2 regions of the Iodobacter sp. CM08 genome follow, and region 1 is predicted to be linked to the other one. Evidence: riboswitches for the same ligand, from Rfam matches in the RefSeq annotation. Region 1 holds a riboswitch; the other holds the start of a gene.
The links. A riboswitch is a leader RNA that binds a small molecule or an ion and turns the genes downstream of it on or off. The one in region 1 is predicted to bind manganese.
Positions count from the first base shown of each region.

Region 2: linked by a shared signal. The riboswitch ahead of R6242_RS16860 (sodium:calcium antiporter) and the one ahead of R6242_RS21300 (TMEM165/GDT1 family protein) in region 1 are both predicted to bind manganese.

Region 1 covers NZ_JAWQUO010000063.1:7,215-12,989, reverse strand. The annotation lists gene R6242_RS21310 (MFS transporter) at 1-1,121, opposite strand, end outside; gene R6242_RS21305 (low molecular weight protein-tyrosine-phosphatase) at 2,084-2,560, shown strand; yybP-ykoY riboswitch at 2,647-2,777, shown strand; gene R6242_RS21300 (TMEM165/GDT1 family protein) at 2,864-3,433, shown strand; gene R6242_RS21295 (NCS2 family permease) at 3,519-4,811, shown strand; gene R6242_RS21290 (adenine phosphoribosyltransferase) at 4,821-5,381, shown strand; gene R6242_RS21285 (hypoxanthine-guanine phosphoribosyltransferase) at 5,602-5,775, shown strand, end outside.
Region 2 covers NZ_JAWQUO010000032.1:47,137-52,911, reverse strand. The annotation lists gene R6242_RS16870 (ATP-binding protein) at 1-1,101, opposite strand, end outside; gene R6242_RS16865 (hypothetical protein) at 1,109-2,179, opposite strand; yybP-ykoY riboswitch at 2,477-2,590, shown strand; gene R6242_RS16860 (sodium:calcium antiporter) at 2,685-3,677, shown strand; gene R6242_RS16855 (NADPH-dependent FMN reductase) at 3,791-4,330, shown strand; gene R6242_RS16850 (hypothetical protein) at 4,611-5,105, shown strand; gene R6242_RS16845 (phospholipase A) at 5,238-5,775, opposite strand, start outside.

The DNA.
Region 1 (5,775 bases):
GAACTACCTAGGCCGATAGTGGCAACAGAAATCATCCCCAACATGGCGGCAACGGTGCCTTTGCTGCTCTCGCTGGCAAATAAGGTTTGCCGATAAAGCGTAGCGTTGCAAATGCCCATGCCAAAGGCGTAGATCGTTAAGCCCAGCACCACCGCTAATAAGTGGCCGGTTAGCAAGGTGGCTGCTAGCATAAAGAGTAAGCCCCCAAAAATTGGCCACAGCGATAAGCGGATCAGTGCATCAAGTTCAAAGCGGGTAACCAGATAATTTAAAGCTAGATTTCCGGCAATCAAACCAGCAAAAATGGGCAATTGCCACAGGCCGTAGGCAATAGAACTGAGCCCCAGATTATTCATCAGCAGTAAAGGTGCAAGGCCAATCCAGCCAATCAATGGGATGCTGATTAGCCCTAGCGCAAAGCTGCCTTGCATAAAGCGAGCATTGCCCAGTAGTTCACGGTAACTTGCCAAAATGCTGGCCAGATTAAGCGGTGCAGGCTCAAGCCGACTGCCATCTGTACGCGTAACACCGATGGTTTCAGGCATAAAAAACCACAGCCCGATTAAGACTAAGATGCCGCTCACACCCACGCCAACAAACAGCGTTCGCCACGTCACAAGCTCTAGTAGCATGCTGCCTAGTAATGGGCCCAATAATGGCGACAGCAAGGCGATATTGGCCAATAGCGCCATAAGCCGCACCGCATCGGTTTCCTCAAAAGACTCTTGCAATGCGGGGTAACTCACCACCACCACAAAGCCCAGTGCAATACCCTGAATAAAGCGCAATACATTAAATACATAGATATCGCCCACCAAGGGGGTGATTAGGCACGCCACGGCAAACAGAATTGCGCCAATCAATAACAGTGGGCGGCGGCCAAAACGATCCGACAAGGGGCCGATTAGCCATTGGAAGGCAACACCGCCTAGCAAATAAGCGTTCAAGGCGATGGGTACGTGGCTAACGGGTGCATTAAGGTCTGCCACCACATACAACATGGCGGGCATTACGATATCGCTGCCGACGTAAATCAGTAGTTCAAACATGGCGAGTAGCAAACAAAAAAACAGCGCCTGACGGGAGGAAATCGGTAATAGCGAGCGGGTAAAAGAAGACATCGTGCCAACAATTTAGTTAAGTCAATCTGTGCGTTTAATCGGCAGGCTTTCGTATAGAGAAAACCCAGAAAGAAGGTGCGGAAAAATAAAGAAGCTACAAATAGATAGATTTTCTTAAGTGCTTTTGAAACCTAGGGTCTTTGAAGCAATCGCCATGATCAAAGTTATCGGAGCCTTTGAGCGCCGTTTTACTTTTCAGTAATGCCCCTAAATTAATATGTGTGGGGGAGGTACTGATGGTGCATCGAAGTGACTGAAAGATATTTCTAATTTTCCGCCGATTGCACTAATAAGGTGTATTGCGTAGTTATTGCCGAAGGCATTGTTTACGGCTGTATATTGGGCAGGTCCTAGAATGCAAACCTGATTAAGGTCGTCTTTTATTTTCTTTAAAGCGAATGGGGGTTTCTATGGGTTATTTCTCATGTGGAAAGGTCATGCTTGTCAAAATTTATGTTAAAAAACGATAAATTCTTATTTAACAATTACAATTGTATTGTGTGGATTACTGGTGAATATAGGTAAATATTTACTTATAGCTGACGTAAATTTACAGAATAAAATGGTGATTGATGTTTTTTTGAATTTTTCTACAACACTATAAATAAATAATTTAAAGTGTAATGTATTGATTTATTAGATAAAAATGTATTCGTGTTTTGAGATTTTCTTTAGGTTTATGACGAGCATGATTAGTGCCAGGTGAGTAATGAAGTCTAAAACTAAGAAGTTAAGCTCGTATTGCTGACGGACTTGATTACTGGTGGTGTCAGCTTGATGGTGGTGCCTATATTTTCTTGCAAAAGCCACCAAAGCAATCAATTAATCTTGAATGCCGACGGTGCAGGGCCGCATTGATATGGCTAAATATCTGCCATATAGAGCGTGCTAAGTTGTTAACTTATATTGGCAGTCATCATTTTTTTTAAAACGGTATTTTTATTTTAATTGGCTAATTTTTAATGAAAAAAGTTAAGGTGATTTTTGTGTGCACCGGAAACATCTGTAGAAGCCCTACTGCTGATGGGGTTATGCGGCAATGGGTGGAAGATGCGGGGCTAAGTCATGCCATTGAAATGGATTCTGCCGGCACGCAGGATTATCACATTGGGGAGCCGCCAGATCGGCGTGCACAAAGCCATGCAAAAAAACGTGGTTTTGATTTGTCTTTTTTGCGTGCTCGCAGCGTGCAGCCAAGTGATTTTGCGGAGTTTGATTGGGTTTTGGCGATGGATAATAGCCATTTAAGGGATTTACAGCGGCAATGCCCGCCAGAATATCAGTCGCGGGTGAAATTATTTTTATCCTTTGCCCCAGCGCCCACTCAAAGCGAGGTGTTAGATCCTTATTATGGCGGCGCTGCTGGGTTTGAGGCGGTATTAGATCAAGTAGAGGCAGGGTGTGCCGCACTGCTAAATCACATTAAAACGGTCATTTGAGGCATGTAAATAGTAGTTTGTATGGACGGTTTTTGTAATCTGGGATTGCAGCATGCATGACTGGTGGTTAAAATCCGCGCTTTGGTCTTCGGGGGAGTAGTCGCCTGCAGCGAGTTTGAAAGAACTGTTTGCGGGGAATACGTCAACATACTTGGATTGTTTGATCCATGGCGTATTCGGTTGGAGCTGTATTCTGAACGCAGAATATGGGTCAACTTGACAAGACCTGAGGTTCGTTCAGCATTTCCCGGGGTGGGCAATGCTGCGCGACCTCTATCCTGCCCGCCCCGGAAACACAACTCAATGATTGATACATTTCTTATTTCTACTGGTGTAGTAGCCATTGCCGAAATCGGCGATAAGACGCAATTACTCGCGTTAATCTTGGCTGCGCGCTTTCGACGCCCTTTGCCTATTATTCTGGGCATCTTTGTTGCGACTGTACTTAATCACTTTGCTGCGGGCTGGCTTGGGCTGCAAGTGGCGGGCTTAGTGTCGCCTGCTGTTTTGCGTTGGGTGATTGGCTTAGGCTTCTTAGCCATTGCCGTTTGGGCATTGATTCCCGATGAGATGGGTGAAGAAGAAGCCCAAATCAAGCCCTATGGTGCGTTCTTGGCCACCGCTGTGGCGTTCTTTCTGGCCGAAATCGGCGATAAAACTCAGGTTGTTACCGTTGCCTTAGCTCTTAAATACCAACCACTATGGGCGGTGATTGCAGGCACTACCTTAGGCATGATGATTGCCGATGTGCCTGCCGTGTTTGTGGGTAAGTGGATTGCGGCGCGGATGCATATTTTGCGCTATGTTCGTTTTGTTGCCGCTGCTGTTTTTGCTTTGCTAGGGCTGTTGGCATTGCTGGGCATTGGCGGTTAATAGTGTGTGAGTCGGTCAGTATTGTGCGTGAATAACAAGCAATACAAGCCGACTTATTTGTTTTTTTTAACGGGGAAATGGGCTCATGCTCGAAGCATTGTTCAAATTAAAAGAACACGGTACTAATGTTAAAACCGAGGTCATCGCTGGGTTTACGACATTTTTAACCATGGCCTATATTATTTTCGTCAATCCGGCCATTTTGGCGCAAACCGGTATGGATTTTAATGCCGTATTTGTGGCGACGTGTTTGGCTGCGGCTTTTGGTACCGCCGTTATGGCGCTGTTGGCTAATTACCCAATCGCGCTGGCGCCAGGTATGGGTTTAAACGCTTACTTTACCTTTGCCGTGGTAAAAGGCATGGGCGTGCCTTGGCAAACTGCCTTGGGTGCGGTGTTTATTTCTGGCGTGATTTTTGTGCTGGTTTCCTCGTTTAAATTACGTGAAGTGCTGGTGAATGCGATTCCGCACTCATTAAAACTAGCGATCTCTGCCGGTGTGGGCCTGTTTCTGGCCATTATTGGTTTGAAAAGTGCCGGTCTGATTACAGCATCACCGGTCACAATGGTGCAATTGGGTGATATTCATGCGCCTAGTACTTTATTGGCCGTGTTTGGTTTCTTTTTAATTGTGGCCTTGGAATACCGTAAGGTAAAAGGCGCCATCATCATTGGCGTACTGGGTGTAACGCTATTATCGATTTTATTCGGTTTAACCGAGTTTAAAGGCGTGTTTTCTCCGCCTCCTTCGATTGCACCAACCTTTATGCAAATGGATATTAAAAACGCATTCAATGCCGGTTTGATTGGTGTGGTGTTTATTTTCTTTTTTGTAGATCTATTTGATACAACCGGCACCTTGGTGGGTGTTGCGCATCGCTCAGGCCTTTTAGATAAAGATGGCAAATTGCCACGTTTAAAGAAAGCGCTGTTCGCTGATTCTTCTGCCATTATGGTAGGGGCTGCACTGGGTACATCCAGCGTAACGGCCTATGTTGAATCCGCTGCTGGTGTGGCTGCAGGCGGGCGTACTGGTCTGACTAGCTTAGTTGTGGCCATTTTATTCTTGGCGGCATTGTTTGTGGCGCCATTGGCGGGCACGGTGCCTGCTTATGCAACGGCCCCAGCGCTTTGCTATGTGGCGGTGTTGATGGCGCGTGGTTTGGCAGAGCTTGATTGGGACGATATTACGGAAGCGGCTCCGGCAGTGATTACAGCCGTGGGTATGCCATTTACGTATTCTATTGCCGATGGTATTGCCTTTGGTTTTATTAGCTACGCTGCAATTAAAGTGTTGGCTGGTCGTTATAAAGATTTAAGCCCTGCGGTATTGATTATTACCGCGTTGTGGATTGTTAAATTTGCTGCATTTGGTTAAGGGAAGATAATGAGCATATTGCAGGCAGAGCCACCATACGCAGATTATATTCGCGACCGCATTCGCACTGTGCCAAATTGGCCACAGGCGGGGGTGCAGTTTCGGGATATCACGCCGCTATTGCAGGATAAAAAAACCTTCCGTGTGTTGGTTGATATTTTTGTCCATCGCTATATGGATATGGGTTTAGATATGGTGGCTGGCGTAGATGCCCGTGGATTTATTCTGGGCGCGGTAGTGGCTTATGAGTTAAACCTTGGCTTTGTGCCAGTGCGTAAAAAAGGTAAATTACCTTTTTTGACCGTCGCGGAAGAATATGAGCTTGAATACGGCTCTGCTACGGTTGAAATACATACCGATGCCTGCAAAAAAGGCGATCGCGTATTGCTGATTGATGATTTAGTGGCAACTGGCGGCACCATGGTTGCTGCAGCTAAATTATTAGATCGCCTTGGCGCAACCGTTGTTGAGGCGGCTGCGATTGTTGATTTGCCAGAATTAGGCGGCTCAAAAATCGTGCGTGAGCAGGGTATTTCTCTGTTTACGGTTTGCGATTTCGCCGGGCATTAAAGATTTGTAGTGATGGCGTAGTGGCTTAGTCCTATTTAGCGAGCATCTGTTGACTGCTAAGCCACCTAAGTAGATAGGCAAAAGTTTTCTTGCATCGTTGTCTTGCCTTGTCGTACTAATTGTACTGCCTGCGGCTTCGACGCCTTGCCATAAAACTTTTGCACAAGTACTTATTAAAAAGCGCCATCCGTTTTTCATTTGAATAAAAAGGTACACCATCGTGACCCTAGAACTCCCTGAAGCCCAAACGATTATTGACAATTCGGATTGCTTGCACGGCGAGGCCGAAGTATTAGCCGCGCTAGATCGCATGGCAGAGGCAATGACGGCTGATTTACAGTACGCCAACCCGATTGTTTACACCGTGATGAATGGTGGGCTGATTGTGTCAGGG
Region 2 (5,775 bases), on a different contig from region 1:
GTGGCTAGGTGCAGAAAAATCCAACTCTACACGGATACAAAACCAAAAGCAGGAGCCCTTGCCAAGCTCGCTTTCCAGCCCTACCTCACCCTCCATTAACCTAGCCAACTCGCGCACAATGGATAGCCCCAGCCCGCTGCCACCGTATTTACGCGTATTGCTATTGTCAATCTGAGAAAAAGGCAGAAATAGCACCGATTGCTGCTCTTGGCTAAGGCCAATACCCGAGTCATAAACTTTAAACATCAGTATGGCGTGGTCTTTTTCGCGGCTGCTTTCATAAGCCTCTACGGTGACCGTGCCAGATTCTGTAAATTTCACCGCATTACCCAGCAAATTAGCGAGCATTTGCCGTAAACGTAGTGCATCGCCCAGATAGCGCGGATTATCTAGTGGCTTACGCCAGCTGCGGCGTACGCTGATATTTTTTTGTGTAAGGCTGTAAGAGAATAAAGACAACACATCATCTATCAGTTTTTCTGGCTCAAACAAAGCCATATTAAGCTCAAATTTACCCGCCTCTACCTTAGATAAATCCAGAATATCATTAAGTAGCGTTAATAGGCTTTGGCCGGATTTTAAAATAATTTGCGCATAGCTTAGCCGCTCATCTTTATCTAGATCATCCAGCAAAAGCAGCTGCGCCATACCCAAAATACCGTTAAGTGGGGTGCGAATTTCATGACTCATGGTAGCCAGAAACTGACTTTTTGCGTGATTTGCGGCATCAGCTTCATTTTTAGCCCGCCGCAAGGCTTCTTCCTGATTGGCGCGCTCGGCCACAATGGTATTCGACATTTGCATCGCAGCCGAGCGTAATAAGCTGGCTTGATCCAGCACCACTACTTGGTTTAAGTGAGCCATACGCACAAACAGGCCAAGGCTTGTTAGCTGCACATCGCCTTCTACCAAAAACAAGGCACTGGAGTAATAAAACGGGCCTAAATCACAAGATAAAACCGCAGCTTGGCACTCGATAAGAATGACATCAATACTCATGCCCGAGTACAAATGAACTGCGGCAAACTCTTTGGCAAAAACAGTATTCCAATCCTGCAAGCAGCCGGCTTTATCAAACAATGAATAGCTATGCAGAATCACGATAATCTCAGGCGTAGCCTAGCTGGCTTGCCGCAAGTGCGGTGCCTTCAATACGGGCGGCAATTTTGGCGAAAGCAGTTTCACGGCTGGTGCTAGTGTCATCGCAAAAAGGCGAAAAGCCGCAATCATCAGTGGTTGCCAGATAAGGGTGCGGTATATACCGCGCCGCTTGCAAGACTCTGTCGCAGACCAACTGCGCCGTTTCAATTTGCGGGTCAATCACGTCGATCACTCCCACAAAAATGACTTGATCGGGTTTGCGATATTGCTGAATAATTTTCAGCACCCTTTCAGGGTCTTTCTCACAAGCCAAGGCAATATAAAAACACCCTGCTTTGATTTCAAATAAGCTGGGCAATAATTCGGCGTAATCCACATCGGCGCTATGGGTGGAATCATGATCGCTTCCTGCGCAGGTATGAATGCCAATTTTTTGCCGTTCTTTAGGGCTAAACCGATCCAGCAGCATATTATTGATATCAATAAAGCTACGCAGAATATGTCCGCTTGGGTCCAACTTTACCGAGAGCCGCCCTTCTGTAAAATCGAGCTGCACTTTACTCGCGCCTTGGGCAAAGCAGCCGCGAATTTCTTTTTCCTGCTCTGCTAATAAATCAGCCACAAACTCATCGCGGGGATAATCAGCCAGCCCCTGTGCGGGATACAGCAGGCTCAATGCCGAGGCCGAGATAATGGCTTGCTTAAAAGGCTTATCCGTATATTGACGGGCCAAGCCAATGGTTTCATGCGCAAAACGAGCAAAACGAAAAGGTCCACGGGTTAAGCGTGGCAGCTGGCGAATATGCCCGTCATGAAAAGGAATACACAAACCGTCTGGGGCCATATTTTCATTGCCTTCAACCCCGTATGTGGCAAAGCTATGGGTTTTACGCTGCTCGCCATCGCCCAGCACAGGCGAGCCAATGGCCTCTAGCTTCATCACCGTATCTTTGACGGCTTCATTGTAAAAGACCTCCATTTCAACATCGTTCAGCTCACCCTGCTCGTACAAAACTAACGCGCGTTGCAATTTGGCCGACCGCGGTATGCTACCTATGGATTCAGTCTTAATACTCATGAAATATCGCTCCTAGATTTAGCTTCTTTAAAGTTTAAGCGAGATGCCACTACTTGCATAATTCTTTCTAAATTATTTCAAGCTACCATGACATTAAAACAAGTAAATAAATTAAATCCCATAAAAAAACAGAAAAATAAGTCAGTATAAAGACAGCAATTAAACAGACTCATTCTCTTTAGTCCGTAATGACCGCCCTCACATCAATCCCATATACTGCACGATAGTAAAAAGACACAAGGCTATAAAGTGTAAACAAGCACCTTGCTCAGCCTCACCCTCTCTGCCAAAATTTGCCCTCCTGTCATTGGGGAGTAGCTATCTTTCGCGCAAAGCGAGGGAGGTGACGTCAACAAACTTGCAGCCTCTTGCTGCATGGCGTCATTAGTAATCGGCGAATAGCGGATTACCCAGCGAGACCTTTGGCCTCGATGCGTTTGCCTGCCGGGCAAGCCGTATCGTTGCGCCATTGGTTTTAATTGCTTGCCCGGCATTGTGATTTTGCATGTTACTTACCCTACTGCTGTTTTTTTGCTCCGCCATTGCCATCTATTTAGCCTGTGATTATTTCGTTAACGCCATTGAATGGTGTGGCCGACATATGAAATTAGGCGCAACTGCCGTGGGCTCGGTCTTAGCTGCTTTTGGCACCGCCTTACCAGAAAGCGCCGTCACTTTTACCGCCGTAGTATTGGGTAGCACACCCGAACAAAAAGAAATCGGGGTTGGTGCAGCCATGGGTGGCCCCTTGGTTTTGGCCACCATTGCCTATGCGGTAGTTGGCTTAGCGCTATGGCGTAATCGGCAGCGATTAGCGCGCAAAGATTATTTAGTTCAAGTTGATCAAGTGCGCCTTAGCCAAGATCAATTGGCTTTTTTAGCTATTTTTGTATTTAAAGTGGCCCTTGGTTTAGTGGCGTTTGCCTATAAACCTTATCTAGGGCTGATCTTTTTACTCGCCTACGCCGTCTATGTATGGCGTGAGATTAATAGCGCCGAAACCGCAGCGGAGGAAGAAGAGCTAGAGCCGCTCAAGCTACGCCCCAATAGTCATAACTGGCGCTGGGCCGCTTTACAAGTAACCTTAGCACTGGCCGTTATCGCTTTTGCCTCGCATGTTTTTGTCGCCCAATTAGAAAGCTTAGGCGCGCTACTTGGTTTATCCCCGCATTTAGTAGCGCTCTTACTCAGCCCCGTTGCCACCGAGCTACCAGAAATCATGAACACCCTAATTTGGGTACGCCAAGGCAAGGAGCGGCTAGCACTGGCCAATATCTCTGGCGCCATGATGATTCAGGCCACTATTCCAAGCGCACTGGGTATTTTCTTCACCCCTTGGCGCTTTGATGGCCCGCTACTGGCCTCTGGTATTGTCACCACAATTGCCATTGTGCTGCTATGGCAAATGTTTAGGCGCGGGCACGTAAACTGCAAACAACTCAGCTGCATAGGGTTACTCTATGGCGTATTTGCGCTTGGCTTGGGGCTATATTTATAGATGGAATGGTCTTTAGCAAGGGCATAGTTTAAACATGCTGCTGGCGCATTAAAGTGCACAAGCAAAGCCACTACTTAGGCATAATTTATGGTGTTGATACCTTGATTATAAATATGCAAAAAACCAAACTGATCGCCCTATCCGGCAGCCTGCGAGCCGCTTCGCGCAATACTGCCTTGCTAAGAGCCATGCAGCAGCTTGCCCCCGCAAACATCAATATCACGCTATATCAGCAGCTCGCGCTGATTCCCGCATTCAACCCCGATTTAGGTATCGACGAGTTCCCCATCATTGCCCATTTAAGAGACCAAATCATCCAAGCCGACGGCCTTATTATCGCCAGCCCAGAATATGCGCACGGTGTGAGCGGTGCACTCAAAAATGCCCTAGATTGGCTAGTAAATACCCCCGCACTGGTCAATAAGCCCGTCATCACCCTCAACGCAGCGCCACGCGCCCATCACGCTTTTGACTCACTACAAGAAATACTCAAAATGATGTCGGCACACTGGATAGCTGATGCCTCTATTACCCTCCCCATTATTGGAGCCATTGAAACGGCAGCAGATATTGTGGCGGATAAGGTATGCCATAGCGCAATCAGCTTGGCCCTAATATGCTTTACAAATGAGATTGAAAGATTTAAGAACTGAGCCGTGAAATGGTCAAATACATAGTTTAGAGGGTAGCTCAAACGCCTTTAGCCCCTATTAAAGCACCACAAAACTCAGTTAAGCGGCATTAATAAACACATAAGTGATAACGCTGGCGGGTAAATCCCTTTATCATCTGCCACCAGCGCATATAGCAGCCCTACTTTTTTTGGGCCGCAAAGCGCCAAGGCCAATTAGTGCCTAGGCTTAATTTCAAGCAGCTGTTGTAAGCATCAACTAAAGCTAGCGTTTGACCGCATTTTTTTATCAGGATTACCCAATGAATCACGCTCTAATCACCGAATTATTCGAAATCATCGCCGACGGCGGCCTAGAAGAAAACGACATCGCTGCAATGAGCGCTGAAGTGATCAAAGCACATGCCGATGCTCAGAGCTACCTCGCCAATGATCCAGCAAGTAGCTACAAAGAAGAGTTTGCTATTCCACTCTGGGAATGGGTATTGCTTGAGCAACTTGAAGATGGCCTGATTTTTAAATCATCCCAAGCAGAAGCGCTATACAAGCAAATTGAAGATGCCTTTGGCGAAGGCGAGCTAGAGCTCAGCGCCGATGCACTCACGGCACTGACCACAGCCGGTGCGCTTAGCCGCATTCAAAACGAACTTGCCCCTGCCTTTACACTGATTAATTTCAGCAAGAACATTGCAAACGAAATGCAAATTCTGCTGGTGCGCAGCAATAAGCTTGAGCGTTTTATGACGCTTTGCCAAACCCTTGGCCTTGCTGCCGCAACAAGTTGTGCCAATCACTAATTTTGGCAAAAAAAACAGCGCCGCAAATAAGCCCTTATTTGCGGCGCTGTTTAATCAAAAAATTATTGATGTATTTTTATTTTTCTAGGCTAAATCCCATTAAATTTACTTTAAATAACGCTAATTTAACAATTAAAAGCCATCATTAATGGCAAGTCCAACGCCAATCGTGGTTTGCTTCCAATTATAATCAATCATACTTTCACCATAGCCACTAAAAACCTGCACGTAGCCACGTAATGGCCCAAGCACAGGCGGCGTAAACCACCCCGCCTTGATTGCCCCCTTACCGGTACTTAGGTTACCGCGCAGCTCACCCGTAAAGCTATTGCCTTGCCAGCGATAGACCGCACTTAGTTTTCCATGTCCTAAATAATCAACAATATCTGGGTTATCATCTGTATCGGCATTTTCTTTGACCCGATACCAAACTGTACCAAACAATGCAAGATTACCTTTTTCTACGCCCACTTCAGAATAAAACCGATTCCAACTACGTGAAATAGAGTCTGAACGCCCATTAGATTCATGGATAAATCCTCCATTTAATAGCATCCACTTAACGCCAGCTCCTAAATCTAGATTTGGGCGATAGCTCACAATTAATTCGGGCATATAATTGCTATCACGAAATGGCCGTGAAACTTCACTATTATACAATTGCCAATGG